DNA from 2 places in the Priestia sp. D51 genome. Region 2 is predicted to be linked to the other one. Evidence: a T-box and tRNA genes for the amino acid it is inferred to sense, from the RefSeq annotation. Region 2 holds a T-box; the other holds one or more tRNA genes.
What was found. The T-box of region 2 lies ahead of thrS (threonine--tRNA ligase). A T-box ahead of a tRNA ligase gene usually reads a tRNA of that ligase, here a tRNA-Thr.
Positions count from the first base shown of each region.

Region 1: it encodes a tRNA-Thr, which carries the amino acid that the T-box ahead of thrS (threonine--tRNA ligase) is inferred to sense. The anticodon was not compared.

Region 1 is NZ_JBLTIR010000001.1:963,344-970,052, reverse strand. Features, by position in the region: gene ACNHOZ_RS05030 (ABC transporter permease/substrate-binding protein) at 1-1,141, opposite strand, end outside; gene ACNHOZ_RS05025 (ABC transporter ATP-binding protein) at 1,141-2,091, opposite strand; tRNA gene ACNHOZ_RS05020 (tRNA-Thr) at 2,357-2,429, opposite strand; gene ACNHOZ_RS05015 (aromatic ring-hydroxylating oxygenase subunit alpha) at 2,640-3,692, shown strand; gene ACNHOZ_RS05010 (DHA2 family efflux MFS transporter permease subunit) at 3,727-5,250, opposite strand; gene ACNHOZ_RS05005 (TetR/AcrR family transcriptional regulator) at 5,516-6,436, shown strand; gene ACNHOZ_RS05000 (carbohydrate ABC transporter permease) at 6,550-6,709, opposite strand, start outside.
Region 2 is NZ_JBLTIR010000001.1:149,877-156,585, reverse strand. Features, by position in the region: ribosomal protein L20 leader region at 1-77, opposite strand, end outside; gene thrS (threonine--tRNA ligase) at 249-2,207, opposite strand; T-box leader at 2,251-2,499, opposite strand; gene ytxC (sporulation protein YtxC) at 2,560-3,420, opposite strand; gene dnaI (primosomal protein DnaI) at 3,517-4,449, opposite strand; gene ACNHOZ_RS00830 (replication initiation and membrane attachment family protein) at 4,482-5,909, opposite strand; gene nrdR (transcriptional regulator NrdR) at 5,982-6,443, opposite strand; gene ACNHOZ_RS00820 (hypothetical protein) at 6,687-6,709, opposite strand, start outside.

The DNA of each region.
Region 1 (6,709 bases), 810 kb from region 2:
CTTCACGATCTTTAAACTCAAGCGTAAATCCTGCTTTTACTTTATCTGTTGCATTTGCCAAATCTGAAATGGTCGTTAGATTATTTTCTTTAGCAAATTCTTTTGTAACGGTCAATGTGTACGTATTATTAAACTTCATTGGATCTAAATAGACAAGGCCGAATTTCTTTTGAAATCCTTCTTTTGCCTGCTTGTACACCTGTGTTTCATCTTTGCTGTCCGGCTGTTCCTTTAGATGCGTCACAATGGCTGTCCCCGTATATTCAGGGTACAAATCAATTTCCTTGTTACGCAGAGCCTCAAATACAAATACTGTTTTTCCAAGCGACGAACGAAGATTTACTTTCATATCGGTTTGATCTTCAATTAATTCTTTGTACATATTAATTAAAATATCTTGTTCTGCGCCAATTTTCCCTCCGATAACAAGGTCTGGTTTTGTTGCGCTCATTGCTGCAAACGGAGAAACAAGAATAAGTATTAATACGATGATCATGATGAACGAGCGTTTTTTGGACCCTTTTTTAGCAGAGTGTTCAATCGTTCGCAGAATTCCATCAAAAATAAGCGCTAATAATGCTGCTGGAACGGCTCCTAATAAAATCAAACTATTATCGCTTCGGTCAATACCAAGCAAAATTAAGCTTCCGAGTCCGCCTGCTCCGATAAGAGCCACGATTGTCGCTGTACCAATAATGAGTACCATCGCTGTGCGAATTCCGGCCATAATGACAGGAAGCGCTAGAGGAAGTTCTACTTTGATTAATCGTCTCCACGAGTTCATCCCCATGGCTTTGGATGCTTCAATTAAAGATGGGTCCACTTCTTTAATTCCGGTATATGTATTTCGTACAATAGGAAGAAGCGAATATAAAAACAGTGCAATAACCGCGGGAAAGGTTCCAATTCCGACAAGAGGAATCAGTAATCCTAATAAAGCGAGTGAGGGAATGGTTTGCAGTACGGCTGTTACGCCAATGATCGGTTCAGCAATGCGGTCATGCCTCGTTAAGTACAGTCCAAGCGGCACTGAAATTAATACGGCGATCACAAGAGCCAGTACTGAAATTTGAATGTGTTCAAGAAGAGCTTGAAACAGGGCATCTCCTCGTTGATCTAATAATGTGCTTAGTGCATTCATTACAGCGTTCCTCCTTCTTTCGTTTTATCAGAAAGAAACGCTAATAGAGTTTTGCGCGTTACAACGCCAATGCGTTTGCTCCCTTTTTTCACAGCTATTGCTTCATGGTCGTAAAGGGCGTCCATTGCCTGCTGAACAGTGGCGGTTGAAGCTAGCTCTTCAGTAGGTTCTACGTCTGGCTGTTCACTTTCTTTGACAAACATATCCAATGTCTCAAATAAAGTATTTCCTTGATTTCCAATAAATGTTTTTACAAACTCATTTTTAGGCTTTTGAATGAATTCCTCCGGGGTGCCAACTTGAACAATTTCCCCATCTTTCATCAGGCAGATACGATCTCCAAGCGTCATGGCTTCGCTCATATCATGCGTAACAAACACAAATGTTTTTTTGATTTTTTCTTTTAAGCTAATAACATCTTGTTGAAGCTGTTCGCGGCTTAACGGATCGAGGGCGCTAAAGGGTTCGTCCATTAAAATAACGGGGGGATCAGCTGCGAGGGCACGTGCTACACCTACACGTTGCTGCTGGCCACCTGAGAGCTCAGACGGCTTTCGGTTTCGATATTGCTTTGGGTCTAGTCCTACCAAGGTAAGCAGTTCATCAATACGCGTTTTGATTTTGTTTTTCTTCCAATGCTTCATCTCCGGTACAATGGCTATATTCTCAGCAATGGTCATATGAGGAAAAAGAGCAATCTGCTGTAGCACATAACCAATGTTCCAGCGTAGCTCATGTATGTTGTGGTCCGATACGAGCTTATCTTTTATGTATAGTTCTCCTTCGGTAATATCATGAAGACGGTTAATCATTTTTAAGGTGGTTGTTTTCCCACATCCACTCGGACCAATTAAAACGAAAAACTCTCCTTCTTTTATTTCTAGATTAATATTTTTCACGGCGGTCGTACCGTCTGGATATTGCTTTGACACATTCTTAAACGTAATCAAATTATCGTTCACACTCCCTGTTGAAATTTAACCCCTAGTTTCGTGTACCCAATACTTAGAGGCAATAAACATTCTTTTAAGAATATTTCTAAATATGATTCATAAGACATAGTGGAAAAGATACACATGTTTTCTAACAGCCTCCTAATAAGGCTATCAAACTGTTAAAGTTTTCACAAGGCGGGGAAGAATAATTCGGAGAATAAATTTAAAGCCAATTCAAATAAAAAAACCTTCTTTCAACAAGAAAGAAGGTTTTTGAGTATGCTAGCGACAGGGATCGAACCTGCGACCTCTTGCTTACCATGCAAGTGCTCTACCTACTGAGCTACACCAGCGTCTTGGAAAATTATATCACGTTTAAATTTATTTAGGAAGCGCTTTTTTAAATTTTTTTATTGGTATATTCTCTAATTGGCGTCTTCTGAAATTCGCACTTTCTACAAAGTTCCATATTTTATGTTAGAACTTCTCACATAAATTGTGTGAATTTTCTTTTTTTATATTACCCTTAGTAAAAGAGCTTACAAAAGAAAGGAAGAAAATAGATGGAACAACAACCAACCATGACCAAATCAAAAACGGCAACTCCCTACCCAAGAGACTGCACGTTCAGCCTGGAAGATTGGACGACGCTCGCTAAGTATTGGTACCCCGTCGCACGCTGCAGTGATGTAACTGAGAAACCAACGTCTGTAAAACTGCTAGATGTAAATCTAGTTCTATACCGCACCACACACAAAGTTGTAGCGGCACGCGATTTATGCGTTCACCGAGGGACCCCGCTTAGCATGGGCTGGGTGGAAGATGATGAAATTGTCTGTCCTTACCACGGCTTCCGCTACGCAACGGACGGCGCATGCACGTCGATTCCAGCTCACCCTGACGCCAACATTTCTCCCCGCCTCTGTATGGCCGTCTATCCAGTTATTGAACGATTTGGATTAGTTTGGACTTCCCTGACAGGAGAACAAGATAACCTGCCTTACTTCAATGCGTGGGAAGACCCTGATTTTCAGCAAATTGTTTGTCCGAGCTTTGATATCATGGGTTCAGCCGGTCGTCAAATGGAAGGCTTTTTAGACGTAGCTCATTTTGCTTGGGTTCACACGGACACATTTGGTGATCGAAACAACGCCTTTGTGCCTAAATATAAAGTAAGCGATACAGACTATGGGCTTCATGTAGAATATACGAGCACCGTGAGCAATTATTCCAAAGAACAGCAGCATTTAAATCCACCTGATTTTAAATGGCTTCGCGTCTTTGATGTTTATCCGCCGTTTACAGCTACGCTAAAAGTATACTTCCCAGAAGGCGCAGAGCTGTGGATTATGAATGCAGTCTCTCCTATTTCAGCCCGCGAAACACGTTTATTCGCGCCAATCGCTCGAAACTTTGACAAAGATTCTCCCGTTGAAGGTGTGTATGACTTTAACCTTCGCGTCTTTGACGAAGACCGTGAAATGGTTGAAAATCAAAAACCTGAAGACTTGCCTTTAGACCTGCAGATGGAAGCGCATATTATGGCTGATCAAACGTCTATCGGCTACCGGAAATTATTAAAGAAAATGGGCTTAAGCTTTAGATATACAAGCTGAAAAAATCCCCGCTGTCTCAGCGGGGATTTCTTTTTTATTTAGCAAACTGCTCGCGTCCTGCTTTTTCCTTTATCATTTCATCTTCACTTGCCGGCGTTGCTCGTTTCATAAACAATGAAAGAATTAAGGCAACCACCACTAGGACTACAGAGATAGCAAACGCATCGTTAATCCCTTGTACCATTGCCTGCATCCCAATCTGCTCTTTCATTTGAGCTGCCCCGGCTGCGGTTGCATTAGCTGCTCCTGCTCCGCTCATTGCATCTTGAGCGAGCTCTTTTGCATGAGTAGCTGTACGGTTTGACATCACCGTTACTAAAAGAGCCGAACCAATAGCTCCCGATACTTGTTGAAGCGTATTGTTCATGGCAGTACCATGCGGATTAAAGCGCTGCGGCAGCTGATTTAATCCGTTTGTCATAACCGGCATCATCACCATAGACATTCCGAACATGCGAAGCGTGTAAAGCGTAATGAGCGTTGTATACGTCGTATCAAGCTCTAAGTTACTGAAGAAATACGTCGTAACAGCTGTAATCGTTAGACCCGTTACAGCCAATGCACGCGCTCCGAATTTATCAAATAATTTTCCGGTAATCGGTGACATTACACCCATTAGCAGCGCACCTGGAAGCATTAGTAATCCTGAATGAAGCGGAGAGATGCCTCGTACCGTTTGAACATAAATTGGCATTAGCAGCATGGCTGAGAATAATGCCATTGTGATCACCATCGAAATCGTTGATGATAAAGCAAACATTGGATATTTAAAAATGCGGAATTCAAGCATCGGTGTTTTAAGCTTGAACTGACGTGTAATAAATAAAATCAGCGCCACAGCTCCTACGATAATGGTACCGTATACTTCCACAGAATCCCAGCCTTTATCCCCTGCTGAGCTAAACCCGTATAGAAGTCCGCCAAATCCAATTGTAGATAGCAAAAGGGATAAAAAATCCAAATTGATTTCCACTTTTTCTTTTTTGTCTTTTAATAGGAAGAAAGCGCCTATTAATACAATGGCTGCGATTGGCGTAACAAGGTGGAACAGCATTCTCCACTCATAGTGTTCAATTAGCCATCCTGATAATGTAGGACCAATTGCCGGAGCAAAAATCATAACTAAACCGAAAATCCCCATCGCAGCTCCGCGTTTTTCTAATGGAAAACTTGTGAGCAATACGTTCATTAAAAGCGGCATCATAATAGCTGCGCCTGACGCTTGAATAATACGAGCGGTTAACAACACAGAAAATACGGGCGAAGCACCTGCAAGTATTGTTCCTGCTGTAAATAAAGTCATCGCCGTTAAAAATAAGCCTCTGACAGAATAGCGCTGAATTAAAAAAGCGGTAGTTGGAATCATAATACCATTCACTAACATATAACCAGTAGAAAGCCACTGGACAGTTGACGTTGTCACATCTAAGTCTTTCATAATAGACGGCAGCGCCACATTTAATAACGTTTCATTCAATAATGAGATAAAAGCGCCAATTAACAAAATAGCAATTATGCCATAAGGCGGCTTTTCCATTTGATTTATCGATCGACTCATTATTGTACCTCCTTATACTTTAGGTTCATTTTTTTAGACACGTGTTCTACATAGAGTATATTATACTGTGAGTTCAATTTATGCAAGTGAAAAATCTTACGTTCACGTTCTTTACTTTCTCAACTTTTTTAGTCCTATAATCCTTTTATACCAATATATTGTCGTGATATCGTTCAGTTTTCTGAAAAGAACATTTGTGTAAACGCTTTAAATCATGTATCATAAAGTTGGACCATGAGTCTAATTTTATATTTAGGTGATAATAATGAATAACCGAAAACAGCAAGTTGTAAAAAATGCACACCATCTCTTCGTTGAAAAAGGATTTCAAGCTACGTCTATTCAAGACATCATTGATTATAGCGGCATTTCAAAAGGAACATTCTACAACTATTTTTCTTCAAAAAATGAATTATTAATCGCTGTTTTTACATGGCTTCATACGACCATTGAACAAGAGCGGAATCAGCTGCTGGTTGGTAAAAGTCTGACCGATGTAGATGTATTTATTAAACAGATCGATGCACAGATGAAAAACCATCACAAACACAAATTTTTTACATTACTTGAAGAAGTATTTGTTTCCAATGACCCTGATTTAAAAGCATACATAAAAAAAACCCAGTTTATTGAAGTAAACTGGTTCTACAAACGGTTCATTGATTTATTTGGTCAAGAAAAGAAACCTTACCTGCTAGATTGTGCAATTATGTTTCTTGGCATGCTTCACCGCAACTTTCACTATAACTTTATGGTCAATGGTACAAAGACTGATCCCCATGAGATTATAACTTACAGCGTTAAGCGTCTGCTTCCTCTTGTAGACGAAGTAGCAAATTCAGGAGACATTTTGCTCGATCCGCAAACGATTAAAGAATGGCTTCCATCTTGCCCAAATACTAAAAATCAAATAGAACAGGACATTTCCGCAGCACTTATCGATTTAAAAAAGCAGGTTCACAAACAATTTACGGATGAATTTGAACGTCAAAAATGTACAGAGCTTATTAGTTTTATTGAAGAAGAGCTGTTTAAACAATCAAATCCCCGCAAGTTTGTTGTGGATAGTGCCCTTCATTCATTAAAGCAGCTGCCTGTTAACAACAGTAAAACGAACCTAGAGGAACTGCAAACGATGATTGATCAGTATGTGAGTGAACTTCAATCAACAGCTAGAAGCAACTAAACATATGAAATTCACGCTCACCATGACAACAAAAAACGAACGATTATGATTTTTTAATTAATCGTTCGTTTTTTTGTAATTCCAACTAAAATACTTTTATCCCAGCCTCTTTTTTATTTTCCTCCAGTAAACGAAATTCCTTTAATGAAATATTTGTTAAAAAACGCATAAATGAGCAAAATTGGAAGTGTAAAAACCATGGAAGCTGCCATAATATAGTTCCAATAACTGATATACTGACCTTTAAATGTGTTAAGGCCTAAAGTCAACGTG
Region 2 (6,709 bases):
TTTAATTAAGATACGATGTACCTGCTAACTGCTTTATGCGTCACTCAGGTGAGAAGCGGGTGCTTCTTCTTCTGTATAAACAAGTATTCAATTACTTAAGCTATTATAGTATCAACAAAGACAAAAGTCAATGATTTCGTTCTTTTTTCACAACAAAAGTTATTGTATCAAAGGAAAACCATTTATGCAACAGTTTTTTATAAATGTTAGATAAAAAAGCAGAGAATTTCAATTCTCTGCTTTTTTCATTAACGAGATGCTTCTGCTTTTACATTTTGTAAAAAGGCTTGGAAATCCACTGTTTCTGAATTCTGCTCACCATATTTACGTACGTTTACTGCTTTATCTTCTACTTCTTTATCCCCTACAACAAGCATGTAAGGAATTTTTTGCATTTGAGCCTCACGGATTTTATAGCCAATTTTCTCATCGCGAGAATCAAGTTCCACACGAATACCCGCAAGCTGAAGCTGTTCTTGCACTTCTTTTGCATACTCAAGGTGAACCGTAGGTGATACCGGAATCACTTGAACTTGTACAGGTGCTAACCACGTTGGGAAAGCTCCTTTGTATTCTTCGATTAAGAAAGCTACAAAACGTTCCATTGTTGACACCACGCCGCGGTGAATAACAACAGGTCGATGCTGTTTTCCGTCTTCCCCTACATACGTTAAATCAAAGCGTTCAGGAAGTAAGAAATCCAATTGAACCGTAGATAGCGTCTCTTCTTTACCAAGAGCTGTTTTAACTTGAACATCTAGTTTTGGACCGTAGAATGCCGCTTCGCCTTCAGCTTCATAATAATCGAGGTCAAGCTCATCCATTGCATCTTTTAACATGCTTTGTGCTTTTTCCCACATTGCATCATCATCGAAGTATTTTTCTGTATCTTCAGGATCACGATAAGATAGACGGAATGAATAATTTTCAAATCCAAAATCTTTATAAACCGCTTCAACTAAGCGAACCACACGAATAAATTCTTCTTTGATTTGATCCGGACGTACAAAGATATGTGCATCATTTAACGTCATGCCTCGAACGCGCTGAAGTCCTGATAATGCTCCTGACATTTCGTAGCGGTGCATTGTTCCAAGTTCAGCAATACGGATTGGAAGCTCACGATAGCTGTGAATACCTTGTTTGTACACCATCATGTGATGAGGACAGTTCATTGGACGAAGAACCAGGTCTTCGTTATCCATTTCCATTGCAGGGAACATGTCATCTTGATAGTGCTCCCAGTGACCAGACGTTTTGTAAAGTTCTACACTTCCAAGCACCGGCGTGTAAACGTGCTGATAACCAAGGCTTACTTCTTTATCTACGATATAACGCTCGATAATACGGCGGATCGTCGCACCTTTTGGAAGCCATAAAGGAAGACCTTGTCCTACTTTTTGAGAATTTGTAAATAAGTTTAACTCTTTACCAAGTTTACGGTGGTCACGTTCTTTTGCTTCTTCAAGAAGACGAAGATGCTCGTCTAAATCTGCTTTTGTAAAGAATGCTGTACCGTAAATACGCTGCAGCATTTGATTGTCGCTGTCTCCGCGCCAATAAGCACCTGCTACGCTTAATAGTTTAAACTCTTTAATTTTGCCTGTTGACGGCACGTGCACACCTCGGCAAAGATCAAAGAATTCGCCTTGTTGGTAAATCGTCACCTTTTCACCTGCTGGAATCGCATCAATCAATTCAAGCTTTAGTTCATCGCCAACTTCTTTAAAAAGTTGAATGGCTTCTTCACGAGAAACTTCTTTTCGTTCAATTTCAATATTTGAATTAACGATTTTTTTCATTTCTTTTTCAATTCTACCTAAATCTTCAGGAGTAATTGATTCTTCCATATCGATGTCATAGTAAAACCCATTTTCGATAACCGGGCCTACACCTAGCTGTACTTTTACATCTTTGTATAAACGTTTGATTGCTTGAGCCATTAAATGCGCTGTACTATGGCGCATAATTTCAAGCGCTTCAGGAGCATCTTGCGTAATGATTTCAAGACTGCCATCTTGTTCGATTAGCGTACGTAAATCCAGCAGCTCGCCGTTTACTTTACCTGCTAATGCTTTTTTCTTTAATCCCGGGCTAATAGAAGCCGCAATATCTTCTGTTGATGATCCTTTTGGATACTCTTTAACAGCTCCATCAGGAAATGTCATTTTGATTACTTCTGACACAACTTTCCACTCCTTTAACATAACTAATAAACTTTTTGTAAAAACAAAAAACTCGTCCCTTATAAAAAGGGACGAGTTGTGTATACACGCGGTACCACCCTTGTTTCCTCTTCGTATCTTGGATAACCCAAATAACCCGAAGCGGCTCGAGGTTTTATAACGGAAATTCCGTCAGTAATTACTAGAGACGCTGCTCGTTTACTACTGAAGTTTAGAGGTGGTAAGAATATATTCCGTGTTAGGAGATTTTCAGCCTAGATCTCCCTCTCTATAAACCGTAAATATACACTCATGTCCTCATCATAACTTGTGACATATAGCTGTTTTTCAATATGCATTTATTATATTCATTTTCAAAATAGAAATCAACCTTTCACGTTATATTTTGCTTTTGATCAAACGGAAATTCATTTTTTTCGTATAACATCACTTTTTCTTGAAAAATATTTTGAATGGTATAAACAAAATCATGATCATGCTGGTCGCTATACAGATGAATAGCAGCTGGAGATAAACTCAGCAAAGGCGCGATGATAGTTGAGTCTATGTATACTGATTCTTGTTCAGATAGAAAGGCCTCTGCTAGGGCTGCACATTCACGCTCCGGAACATATCTACTGCTTTGGTCGTACAATACAAACTTGTTTTTATTCAAATGCATTACATACACATCGCCTGTAGATGACTGTCTTTCATTAGCTGCTTGACGCAGCTGATGAATAAGAATTTGATAGTCTTGTTCAAGCTTATATTCATCAATCGCCAGCTCAGCATAATAGCGCAGCCGCTCTTGATATTCTTTTAAACGGAATTGGAGAAAAGACTCAAAGGTGAACGTTACATTATGAATGAAGAAGTCTTGAAGAGCCTGGCGGATAAGTAATTCTCTTGGAAGGGAAAATGTTTTTTGCGGAATTTCGCCTCTCTCTCCTTCCATAATCCCCCTCATAATTTGAAGCAGCAAATCTTGTTCTTCCTCTTCTGAATAGAAAAATTGTTCTTTTAATATGTTTACCATCATCTTTTTTTCTTTCTTTTTTAAAATCACGTGCGTTAATACCGGTATCACCATGTCTTGTAAAATGGCCTCTCGATTGTATGTCTCATCAATAACTAAAAGCTGATTATTCACCAACTTCAAGCACTGTGAACCATATGATAAAGCGCTTCGCTTCGCGCATAAAGACTCATATACAATGACTGCGTCTTCTACATATTTAAAGAATATTTTCATTCCTCATAGCCCCCCTTTGGACACGCTTTATTAATGTATATGGGGCAACATGCAAAAAAATGAGCAAGTCGTTACAAGAAATGTAAAACGACCTGCTCATCTATTTCGTTTATTCTCTCCATTCATTTCAACGGGAATGGCTAGAGACTTAATTCGTTCCATGACACGAGCGGCTTTGAGCTCTTCCTGCTCGCCTCGTTGGGTATAAGTCAAATGATGTTGAAGCTCTTTAAAATTTAAATTCGAGCTGAAAAATGTCGGCAAATTTTCTAGCATGCGGAATTGTAAAATGGTTCCGAGCACATCGTCTCGCATCCAGCTCGTTACAGATTCTGCTCCGAGATCATCAAGCATAAGAACCGGTACTTTTTTGACATACTCTATTTTCTCATTGAAGCTTTGATCTTGAAACGAACCTTTTAACTCACGCAAAAACTCCGGGACATACAGAATCGTAGATTTCACTTTCTTTTCGGCTAACGCATTGGCAATTGCTCCAAGAAAATACGTCTTCCCCACACCAAACGAACCGTGTAAATATAAAGCTTTCATTTTCTTATTTGGCTCATATTCTCGCACAAAATCTCTTACTAATTTAATGGCTTCAAATCTTCCCTGCTCAATTTCAATATCAGACATCGTTGCCTGTAAAATTTCTTTGGGCACGTACATACACTGAATAAAAGATTCTTGTTCTTTTCGCTCATCTTCTTGTACTTTTCTAGGACAGCGTTCATACTGTAAATCAATATTACGGCCTTTTACAACCAGCTGAGGGTGATACCCCTTCACCATATTGACACAGCTTTGCAGAGAAGGGCATTTGTCACAGCATTTGCTCTGGTCGATGAATTCATGCATCTTCATCAAGCCTCGGTCGACCATTTGCTCATCTAACTCATGGCGATGCTCTTGCAGAAACGTTTTAACTTCGGGATTAGACAGAATACTGTTTCTTAATGCTTCTAAACGTGCTTTAAAATCCTTTTTGTTCACTAACTGATTTAGTGAATCATTGATAGGCTTCATCTTTTTCACCTCATCTCTATCATACCTGCTTTTTATTCTTTATGCTTTTGTTTTAGCTCTTGATCTAACTGCTTGAGCTCTTCTTGTAGCTTTCGTTTTTCTTCTTCAAATTCATCCGCTTCTTTTGAAGGCTGCTTTTTCTCTTCTTTTTCTTCATCGCTCAACCACTCTGGCACCATTTCTTTACGCACAATTTTTCGTCCGGCCGTTTTTTTATTTTGCTTTGCCTCAGTCCAGTTCTGATATTCTTTCTGTTCATTTTTAGCTAAATTCATGGCATCTTGAACAGTTTGTACCTTTTTGCGCGCCCAGTGTCCAGCAATTTTCTCTACATAGCTCTTAGATAATTTCATATCGGATCTTAGCATAACATAGTAAATCAGAACATTTACTACCCCTGGTGAAAGCTTTTGATTAAACATCACTTCTTCAATCATTTGCAAATCTGCTTTTGATGGCTCTGCCCCCCCTGAAAACTCGATCAATAGCTGTCGAGGAGAGGTGACTTCTAGCTGTTGAATGAGCTGCTCTTCCTTAGTCTGAGGCTGCTTTTCCTGCATGGTACGAAGCATAGGAGGCTGAATTTGTTCGCTTAGATTGGGAAGTGCTTCTCCATTTTCAAATTGGTAAAAGGACTGTGCTGCTTTTCTAAGCAATTCAATATCAACTTGATCATTCTCATTTAGCGAATCGAGCACTACATTTTTCATTTGAAGAGGATCAATGCCGTATAAAAAAGCTAACTTTTCAATCGCTTGTTTTACTTTAGATGTAATTGACCTTTTCGAAATCATTGAATCTGTTAGGCCTGCTAAAAATAAATCAAAATCGAAGGAATCCGGGCTCATCTCAATAGAAGCACGGTTTGAAGAATCTATAAAGTCCGTTTGAGCATCAGGAGAAAATACATCCTTGCTTTCAGACTGAAAACTTGGAGCCAGCTCCGTTGCTTTAACTGATTTAAATACATCGTTAAATGAATGCGTCACATCTTTGAACGATTGATCATCCACGAGTGAATCCGAAAAATAATTTTTTATTTTTTGAAAGATGGATTTTCCTAGTCGGTTATATAAATATACATTTAACACGCCATCGTTAAAGAACTGATGGGGCGTAAGAGGAGGAATGAGCTCATAAATGAACACACGAACATCATCTTCTTCCTTAATATATGTTTTTAACAAACCAATACCTTCTAATTTTAACCGCTCATGGTAAATAGCTTTCAAATTAATTTGCATCATTGACATTAGGTGATGATGCGTAGACTCTTTTCCCCATAAACGATCTTGTTCCAGCTCGCTCCATAGCGTCATATACAAACCAAAACACGTCGTACCCACCAACGGCTGATAGAGCATTGTTAAAATCTTTCGGTCGTATTCCTGCAGTATGCCGCTCGAACGAACAACATAACGATCGACCGGTATCATTTCTTTCCAATGTTGTTCTTTCATGTCGTTCCCTACCTACTTTTAAAGTAATAGAAATGACAAAAAAAGAGCCTAAAGAATACTTCAATAGCTCTTTTACAGTCGTTCCTTCTTAATTAAATCTTTTAATTCATCAATAAATACATTGATGTCTTTAAATTGTCGGTATACCGAAGCAAATCGAACATAAGAGACTTCATCGATAGCAGCTAATCGCTCCATCACCATTTCTCCTACCACATCTGACTGCACCTCTGATGTACCCTGACTGCGCAGCTCTGTTTCAATATCGTGTACGGTATCTTCCAGTTGTTTTAAGCTTACTTGGCGTTTTTCACACGCCTTAATTAACCCTCGAAGGATTTTGTCTTTGCTGAACTCTTCTCTCGCTCCATCTTTTTTTACAACAATTAACGGAAGTTCTTCTACTTTCTCAAAAGTTGTAAAACGATAGTGACACTCTTCGCATTCACGTCTTCTACGAATAGAGCGGCCTTCTTCTACAGGGCGCGAGTCCAGCACTCTCGTTCCATTGTAATGACAGGATGGGCACTTCATATTCTCAGCTCCAATAATAAACCTTGTTTTTCTTTTTATTTTCTCTCATATAAGTTAATTTTCATCTATGTTAGCCGGCTATTCGCCATTTATTATGATTGTCATCATCATTTCCTTTATCAAACACGATGCTATATTAAAGGATTTACTTTATTCCATCTTATAGAAAACAAGGCTTGAATACAAGTAAAGGAAAAGGAATTTCCCCATTTTATTTCCTGAAATTCAAAAATGATAAGGAACTTACGAAGAAAGAGGAATAAGTT